4 regions of the Streptomyces sp. NPDC088097 genome follow, and region 2 is predicted to be linked to each of the others. Evidence: riboswitches for the same ligand, from Rfam matches in the RefSeq annotation. Region 2 holds a riboswitch; each other region holds the start of a gene.
What was found. Region 2 has a riboswitch for cobalamin ahead of ACIOD1_RS08320 (ABC transporter substrate-binding protein). Riboswitches for the same ligand answer to the same signal wherever they lie in the genome.

Region 1 (2,188 bases), on a different contig from region 2:
GCCGAGCTCACCGCGGCCGGCCTGGACGCGGGCGGCGGCCGGGTGAAGGAACCCGTCGCGTGAGCGGGGGCGGGGCATCCGCATCCGCGTCGGCCTCGGCGGGCATTCCGCGCCGGGTGCGCGCGGCGCTGGCGAAGGCGCGGTACTTCGTACGGGAGTTCTCGGGCGAGGCGGCGTACGACCGCCACGTCGCGCACACCCGCGCGCACGACCCCGGGGCCGAGGTTCCGACCCGGCGCGCCTTCGAACGGGCCCGCACCGACGCCCGCGAGGCGGACCCCCGCGAGGGCTTCCGCTGCTGCTGATCGACCGGCCCCGGCGGCCTGCGAACCACCCGCCGACAGCCCGCTGAACCGCCCGTACAGGGCCCCGCCGCACTCCGGCGGGGCCCTGTTGCACACTCGGGCCATGGACATCGCGATCAGGGCGGCACGGCCGGCCGAATACGAAGAGCTGGGCGAGATCACCGCACAGGCGTACGTGGGCGACGGACTGCTGGACTCCGACGCGGCGTTCTACGCGGGCGTCCTGCGCGACGTGGCCGCCCGCGCGGCCGACGGCGAGGTGCTGGTGGCCGTCGCCCCCTCCGACACCGACTCCCACACCGACGCCGACTCCGACGCCCTGCTGGGCGGTGTGACCTTCGCCCCGCCCGGTAGCCCTTTGGCCGACATCGCGGGCCCCGGAGAAGCCGAGTTCCGGATGCTGGCCGTCGCCCGCGAGGCCCGTGGGCGCGGCGCCGGCGAGGCCCTGGTGCGCGCCTGCGCGGCCCGCGCGCGGGGTCTGGAGGGGGTCACGCACCTGGTCCTCTCGACCCAGCGCGGCATGACCGGAGCCCAGCGGATCTACGAGAGACTCGGCTTCGTCCGCACCCCGGAACGGGACTGGGCGCCCGTCCCGGGCCTGACCCTGCTCACGTACCGCATGGAGCTGTGAGGACACGCTGAGCGAGGGCCGACACTACATGTGGGGGCTACCACGCAAGGGCGCCCCCACATGTATGCTCAAGGCTGCTGTCGCCGCAGGGGAATCCGGTGCGAATCCGGAACTGTCCCGCAACGGTATGGAGTACGGCTTTTGCCGTACCCCCAAGTCCGAAGGCCTGCCGACAGCGCGCCCGGCTCGACCGAACCGGGTGCCGACACGTCCGGGCCTCGCGGTTGGGCCGGTGGACGCCATGCGGTGGTGTACGCGTACCTGCCACGCCCGCATGCGCCCGCTCGCGCCCCGCCCCGCCGATGACCGGGCCGAGTGAGGGAGAGCTCCCCCCGTGACCATCGCGCCTGCCGCACCGCGCGCCGAGTCCGACCAGCCCACAGCTGAAGGTCCCGGGGCCGCGCTCCTGCGCACCCTCACCGAGCTGACGGCCGACCTCCCCGACACCGACCCGGGTCGGGTCGCCGCCTCCGCCCTGCGCGGTCGCAGTGCCGTCGCGGACGAGGCCGAACTGCGGGGGCTCGCCACCGAGGCCGCCGCGGGGCTGATCTCCGAGGACCCGGCGTACTCCCGCCTCGCCGCCCGCCTGCTCACGCTGGCCGTGGCCGACGAGGCCGCGGGCCAGGGTTCGACCTCCTTCGCCGAGTCGGTCGCCGTCGGCCACCGCGAGGGCCTGATCGCCGACCGCACCGCCGCGTTCGTCGCCCTGCACGCCAACCGGCTGAACGCCCTGGTCGAGCACGCGCTCGCCGAGGGCGCCGACGACCGCTTCGGCTTCTTCGGCCTGCGCACCCTGCACAGCCGCTACCTGCTGCGCCACCCCCTCACCCGCCAGGTGATCGAGACCCCGCAGTACTTCATGCTGCGCGTGGCCTGCGGCCTCGCCGAGAACGAGACGGTCCAGGCCGTCGAGGAAGTGGCCTCGCTCTACCGGCTGATGAGCCGCCTCGACTACCTGCCGTCCTCCCCCACGCTCTTCAACTCCGGCACCCGCCACCCGCAGATGTCCTCCTGCTACCTGCTGGACTCCCCGCTGGACGAGCTGGACTCGATCTACGACCGCTACCACCAGGTCGCGCGCCTGTCCAAGCACGCCGGCGGCATCGGCCTGTCGTACTCCCGCATCCGCGCCCGCGGTTCGCTGATCCGCGGCACCAACGGCCACTCCAACGGCATCGTGCCGTTCCTGAAGACCCTCGACGCCTCCGTCGCCGCCGTGAACCAGGGCGGCCGTCGCAAGGGCGCCGCCGCC
Region 2 (2,188 bases):
GCCGGTGCCGATGACGAGGGCCCGGACGTGGGCGCCGTTGTCGATGGGGGCGGTCGGGGCGGCCGCCGCCATGGCGGAATTCGCTTGGGCCGGAGTGGTGTTGACCGTCAGGGCCATGGCCCCAAGAATGGAACCGGTTCCAGCAAGAAATCCGCGTCGGGAGACACCCTTGGATACCTTGCTGTGCAGGGATTTGTCACTCATGTGATCTTCCTCACTCTCCGATGGAGTGGAACAAGTTCTACTGTCGAGCGTCAGCTAAGTCACTACATACGACGAGGTAACTTCCGGCTGATTCCGCCTCCTGGGGCCCTGGTTCCTCCTGCGCCCCTGGCGCTCTCGGCGGGTGCGGGTGCGGGTGCCGGTGCCGGTGCGGGAGCGCTGCCTGCTTCCGGCCGGGCCCGGACGCACGTCCGCCCCACCGGGCGCTGTCCCCTGGCGGAGCCGAGGGGGCCGGTGGGGCGGGATCGTACGGCTGCAGCCCTGCAGCACCCCCGCAAGTCAGGGAACTGCTCGCGGATGATGGGCCCACGCTAGGCCCCGCCACTGACAGCGGGCCCGGCGCGCGGGCGCGACGACCGGCGGGTCGCAGGCGATTCTCTCCGCCGAGGTCTCGCCGTCGCGGACCGCGGCCGTCGGCACGGCCCCGCGCCGCGCACCGGCCCCGCGCCGCGCACCGGCCCCGTGAGCGGCGCGCTTCCCGGTGTGCGCGTCTGGCAGACTTGGCCGGGTTGTCCCGGGCGGCGCAGGACAGGAAACCGGTGTGAATCCGGTGCGGTCCCGCCACTGTGACCGGAGGTACCCGCCCGCGCGGGGCCCCGGGAGTCAGACACTGACGCGCCGCCTCTCCACTTCGACCGGGGACGAGGATCCCCCGGAGAGGCCTCGCCATGTCGCGTTCCCGCGCACCCCTGAGCTCGTTCCTGCCCCTCGCTCCCCTCGCGCTCCTGATACCGCTGGTCGCGTGCGGCGGCCCGTCCGGAGCCGGGAGGGCCACCGCCGACGGGCGGGCCGCGCCCGGGTTCCCGTACACCGTCACCAACTGCGGGGTCAGCAGCACCTATCAGGCGCCGCCCGAGCGCGCCGTCACCATGAACCAGCACGCCACCGAGGTCATGCTCGCCCTCGGGCTCCAGGACCGGATGGCCGGCACGGCCTACCTCGACGACTCCGTACTGCCCGCCTACCGCCCCGCCTACGACAAGATCAAGGTGCTGGCCGAGGAGTACCCCTCCAAGGAGGTGCTCCTCGCGGCCGACCCCGACTTCGTGTACGGCGGTTACGCCAGCGCCTTCGACAAGGCTCAGGGCCGCGACCGCGCGGGGCTGACCGCCTCCGGGATCGACTCCCGGCTGAGCGTGGAGTACTGCACCTCCGGCCCGGTGGGCCTCGAACAGCTGAAGACCGAGATCACCGAGGTCGCCCGGACCTTCGGGGTGCCCGAGCGCGGAGAGGCGCTCATCGCGGACGAACAACGCCGTGTCGACGCCGTCACCGCCCGGGTGAAGGACGAGGCCAAGCCGACCGTCTTCGTCTACGACTCCGGCGAGGCCTCCGCCTTCACCTCCGGCGGCAAGGGCATCGGCGACCGGATCGTCTCCCTGGCCGGGGGGACGAACGTCTTCGCCGACCTCCAGGACACCTTCGGTGACGTGTCGTGGGAGAAGGTCATCGAGCGCAAGCCCGAGGTCGTCCTCATCTACGACTACGGCGGCACCACCGTCGAGGCGAAGAAGCAGCGCCTGTTGAACGACCCGGCCCTGGCCGAGGTTCCCGCCGTGAAGAACCGCCGGTTCGTCGTGCTCCCGCTCTCCTCGGCCGTCCTCGGCGTACGCGTCGCCGAGGCCGTCGAGTCCCTGGGCCGGCAACTGCACCCCGACGCCGCGTGAGGCGGCCGAACACCGTCGCGGTCCTCGTCCTCCTCGCCGTCGCCCTCGCCGCCTCGGCCGTGGCGGGCCTGGCCCTGGGACCCGTACGCATCGCACCGGGCCGGGTGGTCGACATCCTGCTCGCCGGACGCGGGGCGAAGGGCGGGGCGTTCGCCTCCATCGTCTGGGACGTACGGATGCCGCGCGTGCTCCTCGGCGCGGTCGTCGGCGCCGGACTCGCGGTCGCCGGAGCCGTGCTCCAGGCCCTCGTGCGCAACCGGCTCGCCGACCCCTTCCTGCTCGGGGCCTCCTCCGGAGCC
Region 3 (2,188 bases), on a different contig from region 2:
TGCGGCGGGATCGCGTAGCCGAGGTGCTGGAGGCTGTAGAGGACGTTCATGGCGCAGTGCTTGACGCCGTCCTCGTTCCCGGTGATCAGCGCCCCGCCGACCCGACCGTAGTAGGCGTACTGGCCCTGCTCGTTCAGGATCGAGGAGCAGGCGTAGAGCCGCTCGATCACCTGCTTCATGACGGAGCTGTTGTCGCCCAGCCAGATGGGCCCGCAGAGCACGAGGATGTCGGCGTCCATGATCCGGCTGTAGAGGACCGGCCACTGGTCGCTCTCCCACCCGTGCTCGGTCATGTCCGGCCAGACACCGGTGGCGATGTCGTGGTCGACGGCCCGGATCAGCTCCGTCCGGGCGCCCGCGGCCTCCATGACGGCGCGGCTCTTGGCGATCAGCCCCTCGGTGTTGCTGGTCTCGGGCGACCGTTTGAGCGTGCAGTTCACGAAGACGGCGGAGAGGTCGGAGTAGTCGGGGCCCGAGGGCTCCTGCGAGGCCCGGGGGTCCGGGGAGTCTGCTGGCACGCTCCCACCCTGCCCACCGCCGCCCGCCCCCGCCACCGCACCGCACCCGCACGGGCGAGGGCCGGCCGTCACGGGCGCCGGCAGCCACGGGGGGCCTGCCGCCACGGACGCCCCGGGAGGGCCGGGTTGGTGCCCGTACGCGCGGCCGACTAGGGTCAACGGGCCTTGGTGTTCGGGAAGCCGGTGGAAAACCGGCGCGGCCCTCGCCACTGTGATCGGGAAGTCCGGCTCCACTCCTGCGGGAAGCCACTGGGCCCGCGCGGGAGACCGCACGGACCCGGGAAGGCGGAGCCAGGGCATCAGTACCCGTCAGCCAGGAGACCGGCCGAGGCGCGTCGTCCATCCACGAGGTGCTGGAGAGGTCTCTCTACTCATGCATATAGCCGAGGGGTTCCTGCCCCCCTTGCACGCGGTCGCCTGGGGCGCCGCTTCCGCCCCGTTCGTCGTCCACGGCGTACGCGCCCTCACCCGCGAGGTGAAGGCCCACCCGGAGAGCACCCTGTTGCTCGGGGCGTCCGGAGCGTTCACCTTCGTCCTGTCCGCGCTCAAGATCCCCTCGGTGACGGGCAGCTGCTCGCACCCCACGGGGACGGGGCTCGGCGCCATCCTGTTCCGGCCGCCCATCATGGCGGTGCTCGGCACGATCACCCTGCTGTTCCAGGCCCTGCTGCTGGCGCACGGCGGGCTCACCACCCTCGGCGCGAACGTCTTCTCGATGGCCATCGCCGGGCCTTGGGCCGGCTACGCCGTCTACCGGCTGCTGCGGAAGTCCGGGGCGCCGCTGATGGTGACCGTCTTCTTCGGCGCCTTCTTCGCCGACCTGGTCACCTACTGCGTGACCTCCGTCCAGCTGGCGCTGGCCTTCCCCGACGCGAGCAGCGGCTTCGTCGGCTCGCTGGAGAAGTTCGCGGGCATCTTCGCCCTCACCCAGATCCCGCTCGCGGTGAGCGAGGGGCTGCTGACCGTCCTCGTGATGCGGCTGCTGATGCAGTCCAGCAAGTCCGACCTGGTCCGGCTCGGGGTCGCCCGGCTCACCGGCGGCAAGCAGGAGAAGACGGAGGCGGCGCTCTGATGTCGAGGAACGCGAAGATCAACACCCTGTTGCTGCTCCTGGTCGCGGCGCTGGCCGTGCTCCCGCTCGCGCTGGGCATGGGCGACGGCAAGGAGGAGCCGTTCGCCGGCGCGGACGCGCAGGCGGAGACGGCCATCACCGAGCTGAAGCCCGACTACGAGCCCTGGTTCTCCCCGCTGTACGAACCCCCCTCCGGGGAGATCGAGTCGGCGCTGTTCGCCCTCCAGGCGGCCTTGGGCGCGGGCGTGCTCGCCTACTACTTCGGCGTGCGCAAGGGACGCCGCCAAGGGGCCGCCGCCGCTGCGGCCGCCGACGCCGCATCCGACACGGGCGCCGCCCGGACGGCCGTCGCCGGCGCCCCCGCCCCGGCCGCGCCGGAGGCCTAGCCGGTGCTGCCCATCGACGTGGCGGCCCACTCCAGCCGCTGGCGGGGCCGCCACCCCCTGGAGAAGGCACTGCTCGGGCTCGGGCTCACGGTCAGCGCCGTGTGCCTGCCGCCCTGGCCCGGCGGTCCGCTGGTGGCGGCCGCGACCCTGACCGTGCTGCTCGGGCCGGCCGGGGTCGCCGGTCGGCAGCTGTGGCGGGCCTTCCGGGTCCC
Region 4 (2,188 bases), on a different contig from region 2:
ACACCGAAGATGACCTTGCCGAGCCAACCGCCGAGCAGACCACCGGCGATGCCGATCAGCATCGTGATGATGATGCCGCCCGGGTCCCTGCCCGGCATAAGAGCCTTGGCGATGGCGCCCGCGAGCAGCCCTATCAAGATCCAAGCGATGATGCCCATGACGCTTCTCCTACCTCGTCGTGTCCAGCCGTTCTCATCGCATCGTCTGCACCGTCCCGCCGCTTTCAAACGGGTGTGGCACCCGCCGAAACGCGAGCGGCGATCCCGGACCGGACGCGCCGCCGAAGTTCATCCGCACGTCGACTCGCTGCGCCCCCGCCTCGCGGCCTCGCGGCCCTGCGGGACCGCGAGATTCGGACGGATCCTCCGTCGGAGCGGCCGGTTTCGGCCTTCGGACGGTAGGCGGGGGTCGCCAGTGGGTGATCACTCGCTTTAGGGTGGTCGGTGCAGCTGGTTCGCCCCCGTCCGCCAGGCGGGGTGCGTCGTAAGAGGGAACCCGGTGGGAATCCGGGACTGCCCCGCAGCGGTGAGTGGGAACGACCGCCGTCATGAGCACTGGACCCGGGACGGGTCTGGGAAGCGACGGCCAGTAGGTGCCGGCCCCCGTGGCCTGCGTGCCCGCGAGTCCGAAGACCTGCCCGTTGCCCGCACGCGACCGTTTCGCGTGCGGAAATCTCGGTGACCTCGTGGGCGGGTCGGCGTACACAGCGAGCGGCACGCGCGGCTTCCCTCCGCGATGTGGGCCGCCCGTTCTGTCGTTCCTTCGCGTCCGCGTCCCGTCTCCGGGATGTCCAGGACACATCTCGCGAAGGAGAGTTCCGTGACATCGAAGCCCGCAGCCGCGGCAGCACGAGCCACCGTGTACGGCTACCCCCGCCAGGGTCGGAACCGGGAGCTGAAGAAGGCCGTCGAGGGCTACTGGAAGGGCGGGGTCAGCGCCGAAGCCCTCCGGGAGACCGCGGCCGACCTGCGCCGTTCGAACTGGCGGCAGCTGGCCGACGCCGGCATCGACGAAGTGCCGACCGGCGATTTCTCGTACTACGACCACGTCCTGGACACCAGCGTCATGGTCGGCGCGGTCCCCGCACGCCACCGCGCGGCGGTCGCCGCCGACGCCCTCGACGGCTACTTCGCGATGGCCCGGGGAACGCAGGACGTGGCCCCGCTGGAGATGACCAAGTGGTTCGACACGAACTACCACTACCTGGTTCCCGAGCTCGGCCCGGACACCTTCTTCAGCGCCGATTCCACCCGGCAGGTCGCCGAGCTGAAGGAGGCCCTGGCCCTCGGACACACCGCCCGCCCGGTCCTCGTCGGCCCCGTCACCTACCTGCTGCTGGCCAAGCCCGCCCCCGGCGTCGCGGACGACTTCCAGCCGCTGACCCTGCTCGACCGGCTGCTCCCCGTCTACGAACGGGTCTTGGCCGACCTGCGCGCCGCCGGCGCCGAATGGGTGCAGCTCGACGAGCCCGCCCTCGTCCAGGACCGCACCCCGGCGGACCTGAACGCCGCCGCCCGCGCCTACCGCGACCTCGGGAGCGCCGGCGACCGCCCGAAGCTGCTGGTCGCCTCGTACTTCGGACGGCTCGGCGACGCCCTCCAGGTGCTCGCCGCCGCCCCCGTCGAAGGCCTGGCGCTCGACTTCACCGACGCCGCCGCCGCGAACCTCGCCGACCTCGCCGCGGTGGGCGGCCTCCCCGGCAAGCGCCTGGTCGCGGGCGTGGTCAACGGCCGCAACATCTGGATCAACGACCACCAGAAGGCGTTGACCACCCTCGGCACGCTCCTGGGTCTCGCCGACCGGGTGGACGTCGCCGCGTCCTGTTCCCTGTTGCACGTCCCGCTGGACGCCGCCGCCGAACGCGACATCGATCCGCAGCTCCGGCGCTGGCTTGCCTTCGCCCGCCAGAAGACCGGCGAGATCACCACCCTGGCCCGGGGACTGGCCCAGGGCACCGGCGCCATCGCGGCCGAACTCGCCGCCAACCGCGCCGACCTCGCCTCCCGCGCCTCCTCCGCCCTGACCCACGACCCGGCCGTCCGCGCGCGGACCGCCGCGATCACCGACGCCGACGGACGGCGCTCGCAGCCCTACGCGCAGCGGACCGCCGCACAGCGCGCCCTCCTGAGCCTGCCGTTGCTGCCGACGACCACCATCGGCTCCTTCCCCCAGACGAACGAGCTGCGCG

Region 1: it holds a riboswitch for cobalamin, as region 2 does, so the genes downstream of both, ACIOD1_RS01405 (ribonucleoside-diphosphate reductase subunit alpha) here and ACIOD1_RS08320 (ABC transporter substrate-binding protein) in region 2, are expected to answer to the same signal.
Region 3: it holds a riboswitch for cobalamin, as region 2 does, so the genes downstream of both, ACIOD1_RS00375 (energy-coupling factor ABC transporter permease) here and ACIOD1_RS08320 (ABC transporter substrate-binding protein) in region 2, are expected to answer to the same signal.
Region 4: it holds a riboswitch for cobalamin, as region 2 does, so the genes downstream of both, metE (5-methyltetrahydropteroyltriglutamate--homocysteine S-methyltransferase) here and ACIOD1_RS08320 (ABC transporter substrate-binding protein) in region 2, are expected to answer to the same signal.

The regions. Positions count from the first base shown of each region.
Region 1 is NZ_JBIUTJ010000001.1:318,527-320,714, forward strand. It holds gene ACIOD1_RS01390 (carbon starvation CstA family protein) at 1-63, shown strand, start outside; gene ACIOD1_RS01395 (YbdD/YjiX family protein) at 105-305, shown strand; gene ACIOD1_RS01400 (GNAT family N-acetyltransferase) at 409-936, shown strand; cobalamin riboswitch at 991-1,125, shown strand; gene ACIOD1_RS01405 (ribonucleoside-diphosphate reductase subunit alpha) at 1,271-2,188, shown strand, end outside.
Region 2 is NZ_JBIUTJ010000002.1:521,904-524,091, forward strand. It holds gene ACIOD1_RS08315 (GMC oxidoreductase) at 1-204, opposite strand, end outside; cobalamin riboswitch at 713-855, shown strand; gene ACIOD1_RS08320 (ABC transporter substrate-binding protein) at 891-1,889, shown strand; gene ACIOD1_RS08325 (iron ABC transporter permease) at 1,886-2,188, shown strand, end outside.
Region 3 is NZ_JBIUTJ010000001.1:86,118-88,305, forward strand. It holds gene ACIOD1_RS00370 (flavodoxin family protein) at 1-518, opposite strand, end outside; cobalamin riboswitch at 668-863, shown strand; gene ACIOD1_RS00375 (energy-coupling factor ABC transporter permease) at 892-1,590, shown strand; gene ACIOD1_RS00380 (energy-coupling factor ABC transporter substrate-binding protein) at 1,590-1,976, shown strand; gene cbiQ (cobalt ECF transporter T component CbiQ) at 1,980-2,188, shown strand, end outside.
Region 4 is NZ_JBIUTJ010000003.1:102,616-104,803, forward strand. It holds gene ACIOD1_RS10545 (GlsB/YeaQ/YmgE family stress response membrane protein) at 1-158, opposite strand, end outside; cobalamin riboswitch at 485-635, shown strand; gene metE (5-methyltetrahydropteroyltriglutamate--homocysteine S-methyltransferase) at 820-2,188, shown strand, end outside.